Hoeflea sp. 108: one gene and its partners. Each later gene encodes a partner of the first gene's protein in a complex. Links are inferred from orthologs where the notes say so. Each region holds a gene or a part of one and is shown in the gene's direction. Other genes may lie near its edges.

What was found. Proteins that work in one complex are often made in the same cells at the same time.
Region 2: the proteins of B015_RS0111295 (region 1) and eno are in contact, whole or in part, in a solved structure (PDB 2FYM), measured with the Escherichia coli proteins. The link is inferred for Hoeflea sp. 108 from one-to-one orthologs.
Region 3: the proteins of B015_RS0111295 (region 1) and pnp are in contact, whole or in part, in a cryo-EM structure (PDB 9QH0), measured with the Escherichia coli proteins. The link is inferred for Hoeflea sp. 108 from one-to-one orthologs.

What each region holds. Positions count from the first base shown.
Region 1 is NZ_KB890024.1:2,306,787-2,310,274, reverse strand. Bases 71-3,488 are described here. They hold B015_RS0111295 (ribonuclease E/G), read left to right. Parts: upstream 71-447; coding sequence 448-3,288; downstream 3,289-3,488. Other genes in these bases: B015_RS0111290 (MucR family transcriptional regulator), read left to right, coding at 3,454-3,488. UniProt on the Escherichia coli protein: Endoribonuclease that plays a central role in RNA processing and decay. Required for the maturation of 5S and 16S rRNAs and the majority of tRNAs. Also involved in the degradation of most mRNAs.
Region 2 is NZ_KB890024.1:2,583,271-2,586,278, reverse strand. What follows is about bases 6-2,943. They hold eno (phosphopyruvate hydratase), read left to right. Parts: upstream 6-806; coding sequence 807-2,081; downstream 2,082-2,943. Other genes in these bases: pdhA (pyruvate dehydrogenase (acetyl-transferring) E1 component subunit alpha), read left to right, coding at 2,715-2,943; B015_RS0112695 (septum formation initiator family protein), read left to right, coding at 2,212-2,541; B015_RS0112705 (PRC-barrel domain-containing protein), read left to right, coding at 21-386. Also shown: more of pdhA, read left to right, coding at 2,944-3,008. UniProt on the Escherichia coli protein: Catalyzes the reversible conversion of 2-phosphoglycerate (2-PG) into phosphoenolpyruvate (PEP). It is essential for the degradation of carbohydrates via glycolysis.
Region 3 is NZ_KB890024.1:642,870-645,856, forward strand. What follows is about bases 6-2,922. They hold pnp (polyribonucleotide nucleotidyltransferase), read left to right. Parts: upstream 6-348; coding sequence 349-2,496; downstream 2,497-2,922. Other genes in these bases: B015_RS0103155 (class I SAM-dependent methyltransferase), read left to right, coding at 2,752-2,922. Also shown: more of B015_RS0103155, read left to right, coding at 2,923-2,987. UniProt on the Escherichia coli protein: Involved in mRNA degradation. Catalyzes the phosphorolysis of single-stranded polyribonucleotides processively in the 3'- to 5'-direction. Also involved, along with RNase II, in tRNA processing.

The sequences.
Region 1 (3,488 bases):
CGTTGGATCACTGCAATCCAGGGCCGCGCCCTCAGCGCCTTCCGCTAGGGAACAACGCTACGAGCGATGGCCCTCATTGCAACAGAGATAAGTTCTCGGTGATCGAGTCGATTTTCGCAGGCGCCGGCTCGTGGCGGGGCCGTACCTGCGTCAGGAAAACGGCCGGACCTTCAGTTCCGCGCCGGCTCTGTAAGAGCAAAGTAGCTGGTCCGGATGTCCGGGCTTAGATTTGAAACAAGGTTCCGCAAGGTCACGCATTGGCCACATACGCAATCATGGACAGGTCCGCAGGTAACCGCGCCATCACGGCAGCGGGCGGCACCGCCATAGCGTTTCGGCAGCGACCGGCGGGCGCAAAATCATCCGGCACCCTTTCCTCAGCGCACTCACGGCGGCGGACGAGTTCCCGCACGCCGCGGCTGACGGTCGCCGGGAGGACACCAAATAATGCCCAACAAGATGCTAATAGACGCCTCCCACCCGGAGGAAACACGGGTTGTCGTAGTTCGCGGTAACCGTATCGAAGAATTCGATTTCGAATCGCAGGACAAGAAGCAGCTAAAAGGAAATATCTACCTCGCTCGCGTGACGCGGGTCGAACCTTCGCTTCAGGCCGCGTTCGTCGAATATGGCGGGAACCGTCACGGCTTCCTCGCTTTCAGTGAAATCCATCCCGACTACTACCAGATCCCGGTTGCCGACCGGCAGGCGCTGCTGCGCGCCGAGGCTGAAGAGGCCGAGGACGAAGACGACGACGAAAACGAAGGCGACGACAGCAAGGGCCAGGACCGCAACCGCGGCCGCCGCAGGCGTCGTGGCGGAAAGAATCGACGTAACGGCGACGAGCAGAAGGCCGAAGGCGGCGAGGACAATGCCGTCGCCTCCAGCGAAGATGGCGAATCGCACGCGTCGGACGACGAAGCTCATGACGACGCCGCCGACGCGGGCCAGGCCGTTGCCAACGACGACGGCAGCGAGCCCGACTCGATTGCAGCTTCGGTCGATGCCGAAGTGATCTCCGAGCCTGCGCCCGAGGCCGCCACCGAAAACGAGGATCGCGGCACGGTCGAGGAAGTCCATTCGGGACACCACGACGACCACGAAATCGAGTCGGTCGGCGCCGAAGATGCGATCGAGGAAGCGCGCGACCGCCGCAAGCCTGTGCGTCGTCACTACAAGATCCAGGAAGTCATCAAGCGTCGCCAGATCCTTCTGGTGCAGGTGGTCAAGGAAGAGCGCGGCAACAAGGGCGCTGCGCTGACGACCTATCTGTCGCTTGCCGGCCGCTATTCCGTGCTCATGCCGAACACCGCCCGCGGCGGTGGCATCTCGCGCAAGATCACCAATGCCCAGGATCGCAAGCGCCTCAAGGAAGTCGTTGCCGACCTTGAGGTGCCAAAGGGCATGGGCGTCATCCTGCGCACCGCAGGCGAGAGCCGCACCAAGGCCGAGATCAAGCGCGACTACGAATACCTGATGCGCCTGTGGGAAAATGTGCGGTCGCTGACCCTGCAGTCCACGGCCCCTGCCCTCGTCTATGAAGAAGGCAGCCTGATCAAACGTTCGGTGCGCGATCTCTACAACAAGGAGATCGACGAGATTCTCGTCGCCGGCGAGGACGGCTATCGCGAGGCCAAGGACTTCATGCGCATGCTCATGCCGAGCCATGCCAAGTCCGTGCAGCCCTATCGCGACAGCACGCCGATCTTCGCCCGCAACGGCATCGAGGCCCAGCTCGACAAGATGCTGCAGCCGCAGGTGACGCTGAAGTCCGGCGGCTACATCATCATCAATCAGACCGAGGCGCTGGTTTCGATCGACGTCAACTCCGGGCGCTCCACCAAGGAGCACTCGATCGAGGAGACGGCGCTCCACACCAATCTGGAAGCTGCCGAGGAAGTCGCGCGCCAGCTCAGGCTGCGCGACCTTGCCGGCCTGATCGTCATCGACTTCATCGACATGGAGGAGAACCGCAACAACCGTGCGGTCGAGAAGAAGCTCAAGGATTGCCTGAAGAACGACCGCGCCCGGATCCAGGTCGGCCGTATCTCGCATTTCGGTCTGATGGAGATGTCGCGCCAGCGCATCCGCGCCAGCGTGCTCGAATCGACGATGAAGCCGTGCCCGCATTGCGGCGGCACCGGCCATGTCCGGTCGGATTCGTCCATCGGCCTGCAGGTCGTCCGCGCCATCGAAGAGTTCCTGCTCAAGGACTCGCGCAGCCACATCACCGTCAAGACGCCGATGGCGACCGCGCTCTACGTGCTCAACCACAAGCGCGCGACGCTGGTCGAGCTTGAAACCCGTTTCGGCGTGACGATCACGCTCGAGGCGGACGAAAGCGTCGGCTCGCAGAACTACGCAATCTTCCGCGGCGCGATCGCCGAAAAGCCCGCCAACTTCGCTCTCCCCGTGATCGCACCGGCCTATGAGGAGCCGGAAGAGATCGAGGACGAGATCGTCGTCGAGGAGGAAGAGGAAGAAGAGGTCGTCGAGGCAGAGGCACAGCCGGCCCGTCAGCAGCAGCAGCCTTCCGCGCCTGCCGGAGAAGGCCACGACCGCAAGCGCCGCAAGCGCCGCCGCCGTCGCGGTGGCCGCGACCGCGATCAGGCAGCGCCGGCCGAGGCCGGCGCTGACAACGTTGTTGCAGTTGCAGCCGAAGGCGAAGCCGAGATCGTTGCGGACGCAGTTGCGGCCGACGAGCCTGCAGAGGCATCCGAGGCGGCTGCCGCCGAAGACAGCGGATCGAAGAAGCGTCGTCGCGGCAAGCGCGGCGGCAAGCGCAACCGCAAGGAAGACGGCGACGAGTTGAACGCTGTCGATGGCGACGAGGCCGAGACTTCGGAAGCGAGCGCCGAAGCAGTTGTCGTCGAAGCCGTGACGGTGGACGCCGTCGCGGAGGAAGCGGCAGCCGAACCGGTCGCAGAGGCGAAAGCCAAGAAGCCGCGCCGCACCGCCAAGGCGAAGAAGGCTGCCGAAGAAACCGTGGAGGCGCCGGCAACGGACGCTGCAAGCGACGCTGAACCGGAAGCCGACGCCAAGCCTGCGAAAAAGGCGGCCAAGCCGCGTGCACCGCGCCGCAAGGCAGCCGCGGCTCCCGCCGAAGCGCCTGTGGTGACGGACGAAGCACCGGCTGTGGCTGAAGAAGCGCCGGTTGCACCCAAGAAGGAGCCGGCAGTTGCGAAGGCTCCGGCCGAACCGGTCGTCACCTCGGCGGTCGAAGCCGACGCTGACGGCGAAGCCAAGCCCAAGAAGGGCGGCTGGTGGCAGCGTAAAAGCTTCTTCTGAACTAGCTAATATACTGAGATAAAAGACCCCGGCAGACAATTGTCTGACCGGGGTCACTAGTTTTTGAGATTATCTATCTTGCCGTCTGCTTGCTTTGCGCCGATATACGGCGCGGCGCATGAAAAGACTCATATATTACGGCACAATGCTAAAGAGGGACGGCCGATGACGAACGATAGCAAGATCGACATTTTAGGACT
Region 2 (3,008 bases), 280 kb from region 1 along the record:
AACACAACAGGAGCAGGACCATGACGACTGTCACCGGCCATACCCAGGCCATTCCCGCATCGCGGGTCATCGGCACCAGCGTCTACAATTCCGCCGGCGAGACCATCGGCACGATCGAGGACGTGATGCTCGACAAGACGTCGAACGGCATCATGTTCGCTGTCGTCGGGTTCGGCGGCTTCCTCGGGATGGGCGAGAAGTACCATGCCGTTCCCTGGCCGGCGCTCGGTTACGACAAGACACGGGGCGGCTATGTCGTGCCGTTCTCCGTCGACCAGCTCAAGGCGGCTCCTGCCTATTCGGTCAGCGAACTGACCCAGGATGACGGCCGGGCGGCTCGCGATGCCGCTTTCCTGCATTACCGAGTGAAGCCTTACTGGCATTGACCGGCGGCTCGAGCGAGAAAAAGAAAGCCCCGCAAAATGCGGGGCTTTCTTTGTCCAGAGGCGGCGCACCTATCTCTCGGTCGTGAGCATTCTCACATGCGACTTGCCCAGTGTGGGCGGTTGGCTGTCGCAAGAGGTCAGGAATGCGGCTGCGATGAAGAACAAACTCAGGATACCACTCAACTCGGTCATGGCGAAACTCCCTCTGTTTCGCCCCGCGCGCAGCGAACTTACCCGAAAGTGTCGGGTTTTGCCTGCCTGTTCAGATGAAAAATCGTGACAGCGCTTTGCTGAAAGTGAATCGCGGCTTACGCAACGTGATATTTCGACCCACGCGATTGCCTTTTTGTCTGCTTTGGCTAAGACGGGCGCGGAAATCCAACCGATCCATTCTGCGATCAGCTCCCGGGGATGCCTCTTATGACAGCAATCATCGATATCGTCGGCCGCGAGATTCTCGACAGCCGTGGCAATCCCACCGTCGAGGTGGACGTGGTTCTCGAAGACGGCTCGATGGGCCGTGCGGCCGTGCCGTCAGGCGCTTCGACCGGCGCCCATGAGGCAATGGAACTGCGTGACGGTGGCCCACGCTATCTCGGCAAGGGCGTCGAGCGCGCCGTGGAAGCCGTCAACGGCGAGTTGTTCGAGGCGATCGGCGGCATGGAAGCCGAGCACCAGATCCATATCGACCAGACCATGATCGAGCTGGATGGCACGCCCAACAAAAGCCGTCTCGGCGCCAACGCCATCCTCGGCGTGTCGCTTGCGGTTGCCAAGGCCGCGGCCGAGTCGTCGGGCCTGCCGCTCTACCGTTATGTCGGCGGCCCGAACGCCCGCGTCCTGCCGGTGCCGATGATGAACATCATCAACGGCGGCGCGCATGCAGACAATCCGATCGACTTTCAGGAATTCATGATCATGCCGATCGGCGCGCCTTCGCTGCGTGACGCCGTGCGCTGGGGCTCGGAAATCTTCCACACCCTGAAGAAGGGTCTGAAGGACGCCGGTCACAACACCAATGTCGGCGACGAGGGTGGTTTCGCGCCGAATCTCAAGAGCGCCCAGGCTGCTCTCGACTTCGTCATGGCCTCGATCGAGAAGGCCGGTTTCAAGCCGGGCGAAGACGTGGCACTGGCGCTCGACTGCGCGGCCACTGAGTTCTTCAAGGACGGCGCCTATGTCTATGAAGGCGAGCGCAAGACCCGCGATCCCAAGGCGCAGGCCAAGTACCTTGCCAAGCTGGCTGCCGACTATCCGATCATCTCGATCGAGGACGGCATGGCCGAGGACGACTGGGAAGGCTGGAAGTACCTGACCGACATCTGCGGCGACAAGGTGCAGCTGGTCGGCGACGACCTGTTCGTCACCAATTCGGCCCGCCTGCGCGACGGTATCAAGATGGGCGTCGCCAATTCGATCCTGGTCAAGGTCAACCAAGTCGGCTCGCTGACCGAGACGCTCGACGCCGTCGAGACCGCACACAAGGCGAGCTACACCGCCGTCATGTCGCACCGCTCTGGCGAAACCGAGGATTCGACCATCGCCGACCTGGCGGTTGCCACCAACTGCGGCCAGATCAAGACCGGCTCGCTCGCCCGTTCGGACCGTACCGCCAAGTACAACCAGCTCATCCGCATCGAGGAAGAACTGGGCAAGCAGGCGCGCTACGCAGGCAGGTCGATCCTGCGCGGCTGAAGCTCGCTTCATCAATGTCGAAAGGCGGGGCTTGCCCCGCCTTTTTTGTCTCTCCGTCTTCCCGGATCGCGCTTGCGTAACCCTCCATTAAGCACAATGGAGCGACAAGAGCGTGAGAGAGGGTCGAGCCATGTGGACACGCCATCATAAGCAGAGAAACACCGGGCGGCTGATCGTTCCGGCGCTTGCTGCGATGTTCTTCAGCTATTTCGGCTTCCATGCCTATCACGGCGAATTCGGCATCTATTCCAAGTACAGGCTCGAAGCGCGGGCAGGCGAGCTGCAAGGCCGGCTCGATGCGGTTCGCGGTCATCGCCTGGAGGTCGAGCGGCGCGTTCGCATGCTGCATGACGGCACGCTCGAGAAGGACATGCTTGACGAACAGGCGCGCAACGCGCTCAATGTCTCCCATGCAGATGAGCTGACCATCATGCGTCCGCTCGGCGGTGCGATTAACTGAATTCCAGTTAATCAACAAGAAATTCAACAAATTTAGGCGCTTAACCGCATGCCTGCTATGCATTTTTCCGCATGGCGCAGCGTCACTCCCCATGCTAGCGTTTGGTCATGGAGAGGAGAGACAATGCATGATCTCCTCAATGTCCGCAAAGAGACGCCACTAGGGAGTGATGCATGGCCACCGCCGCCAAAAAAGCGCCTGCCAAAACGAAATCAGATTCAAGATCGTCTACACCGGTAACGCCCAAGCCGGTCGACTTCACCAAGGAGCAGGAGCTCTCCGCCTATCGCGAGATGCTGCTCATCCGCCGCTTCGAGGAAAAGGCCGGCCAGCTCTACGGCATGGGCTTCATCGGCGGCTTCTGTCACCTCTATATCGGTCAGGAAGCGGTCGTCACCGGCCTGCAGATGTCGCTGATCGAAGGCGACCAGATGATCACCGCCTATCGCGACCACGGCCACATGCTT
Region 3 (2,987 bases), 1.7 Mb from region 1 along the record:
GTTCAGGGAGCCCGCCGGTCGTGCATTCGGGCTGCCGATCCGGCGGTCCATCGGTCCGGCCAGGCCACAGGGCATGGTCGCACCGAAAACGGTTCCGGAGCGCCATGATGACGCGCCCGAACCACCCGTGGACGGTCATGGGGCAGGATTGCAGGACGTTCGGCCAGCCGCTTATCAGCGGCAAGCATGGGTGCCGAGCTTCTTGTTGTCTTGCCCGTGGCTGGCCAAACCGAAGCAGGCGCGCAACCCCAGGGAAGGCCACATGGCTTTCCGGGACCTCGCGTCAAACAGCCAGGGAAAGGGGCGCCGCAAGCGGTGTCTGGCCTTTCCCGCTACGAAGGACAGAACATGTTCAATCACCACAAAGTTGAAATCGAATGGGGCGGCCGTCCGCTCATCCTCGAGACCGGCAAGATCGCCCGCCAGGCTGACGCTGCCGTTCTCGCCACCTACGGCGAAACCGTTGTTCTCGCCACCGTCGTCTCGGCCAAGGAGCCGAAGCCGGGCTTCGATTTCTTCCCGCTGACCGTCAATTACCAGGAAAAGACCTACGCCGCTGGCAAGATCCCGGGTGGCTACTTCAAGCGTGAAGGACGTCCGAGCGAGAAGGAGACCCTGGTCTCCCGCCTGATCGACCGCCCGATCCGTCCGCTGTTCGCCGACGGCTACAAGAACGACACCCAGATCGTCGTCACCGTCGTCCAGCACGACCTCGAGAACGATCCCGACATCCTGTCGATCGTTGCCACCTCGGCAGCGCTGACGCTCTCGGGCGTGCCCTTCATGGGCCCGATCGGCGGCGCCCGCGTCGGCTACATCAACGGCGAATACGTGCTCAACCCGCACATCGACGAGATGCGGGAATCCAAGCTCGACCTCGTTGTCGCCGGCACCGACGCTGCCGTGCTGATGGTCGAGTCGGAAGCCCAGGAGCTGGCTGAAGACGTCATGCTCGGCGCCGTCATGTTTGGCCACAAGGGCTTCCAGCCGGTCATCGATGCCATCATCAAGCTGGCCGAAGTGGCTGCCAAGGACCCGCGCGATTTCACCGCGCCCGACTATTCCGATCTCGAAGCCGAGATGCTGAAGATCGTCGAGGGCGAGCTGCGCGACGCCTACAAGATCACCGACAAGCAGGCCCGCTACGCCGCGGTCGACGCGGTCAAGGCCAAGGTCAAGGCTGCTTTCGCCGCTGAAGGCGAAGAAGCTCCGAAGTGGTCGGCCGACAAGGTCGCCACCGTGTTCAAGGAACTCCAGGCCAAGATCGTGCGCTGGAACATCCTCGACACCGGTTCGCGCATCGACGGCCGTGACCTGTCGACGGTCCGCGCGATCGTCTCCGAAGTCGGCGTCCTGCCGCGCACCCACGGTTCGTCGCTGTTCACCCGCGGCGAGACCCAGGCGCTGGTCGTTGCCACGCTCGGCACCGGCGAAGACGAGCAGTATGTCGACTCGCTGACCGGCATGTACAAGGAGAAGTTCCTCCTCCACTACAACTTCCCGCCCTACTCGGTCGGTGAGACCGGCCGCATGGGTTCGCCCGGCCGTCGCGAAATCGGCCACGGCAAGCTCGCTTGGCGCGCTGTCCGCCCGATGCTGCCGGCCGCCGAGCAGTTCCCCTACACGCTGCGCGTCGTCTCCGAGATCACCGAGTCGAACGGCTCGTCGTCGATGGCCACCGTCTGCGGCACCTCGCTGGCGCTGATGGATGCCGGCGTTCCGCTGCAGAAGCCGGTTGCCGGCATCGCCATGGGCCTGATCAAGGAAGGTGAGCGTTTCGCTGTCCTGTCCGACATCCTGGGCGACGAGGATCACCTCGGCGACATGGACTTCAAGGTGGCCGGCACGACCAACGGCATCACCGCGCTGCAGATGGACATCAAGATCGACGGTATCACCGAAGAGATCATGAACATCGCGCTCGGCCAGGCCAAGGACGGCCGCCTGCACATCCTCGGCGAAATGTCGAAGGCTCTGTCGGAAGGCCGCAAGGAACTGGGCGAGTTCGCTCCGCGCATCGAGGTCATGCACATCCCGACCGACAAGATCCGTGAAGTCATCGGCTCGGGCGGCAAGGTCATCCGCGAGATCGTCGAGAAGACCGGCGCCAAGATCAACATCGAGGACGACGGCACGGTCAAGATCGCTTCATCGAACGCCAAGGAGATCGAGGCGGCCAAGAAGTGGATCCACACCATCGTGGCTGAGCCGGAAGTCGGCGAAATCTACGAAGGCACGGTCGTCAAGACCGCTGACTTCGGCGCCTTCGTGAACTTCTTCGGCCCGCGCGACGGCCTCGTCCACATCTCGCAGCTTGCCAACGACCGCGTTGCCAAGACCTCTGACGTGGTCAAGGAAGGCGACAAGGTCTGGGTCAAGCTGATGGGCTTCGATGAGCGCGGCAAGGTCCGCCTGTCGATGAAGGTCGTCGACCAGGAGACCGGCAAGGAAATTGCCAAGGAAAAGAAGGCCGAAGGCGAAGAAACCGCCGCCTGATAGGCTGAACTGCTGATATGAAGCGGGCGTGACCGGAAGGTCGCGCCCGTTTTCGTTTTGAGGCGGCCGGACGGAGTGCGGTTTGCGGGCTAGGCGTTTCTTCGCGCCCGCCTCTGGCTTGCCGGCCATCTCCCTCGCAAGGGAAGATCAGGAACTCCGGCGTTGGCGGTCCTTTGCCAATTGCCACGTTGGATATTGGCGAAATGGCCGGCAGGCCAGGGGGGCGCGGAGAAATACGATGTGTAAGGATTGGCCATGTCGCGCGATGCACTGAAAACCCTGTTCTATCCATTCGAAGCCGAGGCCCTGTCATTGCCGGGGAAGGGGACGCGGGCGCTGTTTCTCGGTGCAGAGCCGGGCTTCAGGTTGCCTGAAGGTTTCGGTGCCGAACTCACGCTGGTGCAGGGCTTCCGGCCCCATTTCGTTTCGCTGCAATCCGCCGGCCACCATGTCGTGCAGCGCGCCGAAGGCGAAGGCTACGACCTGGCGCT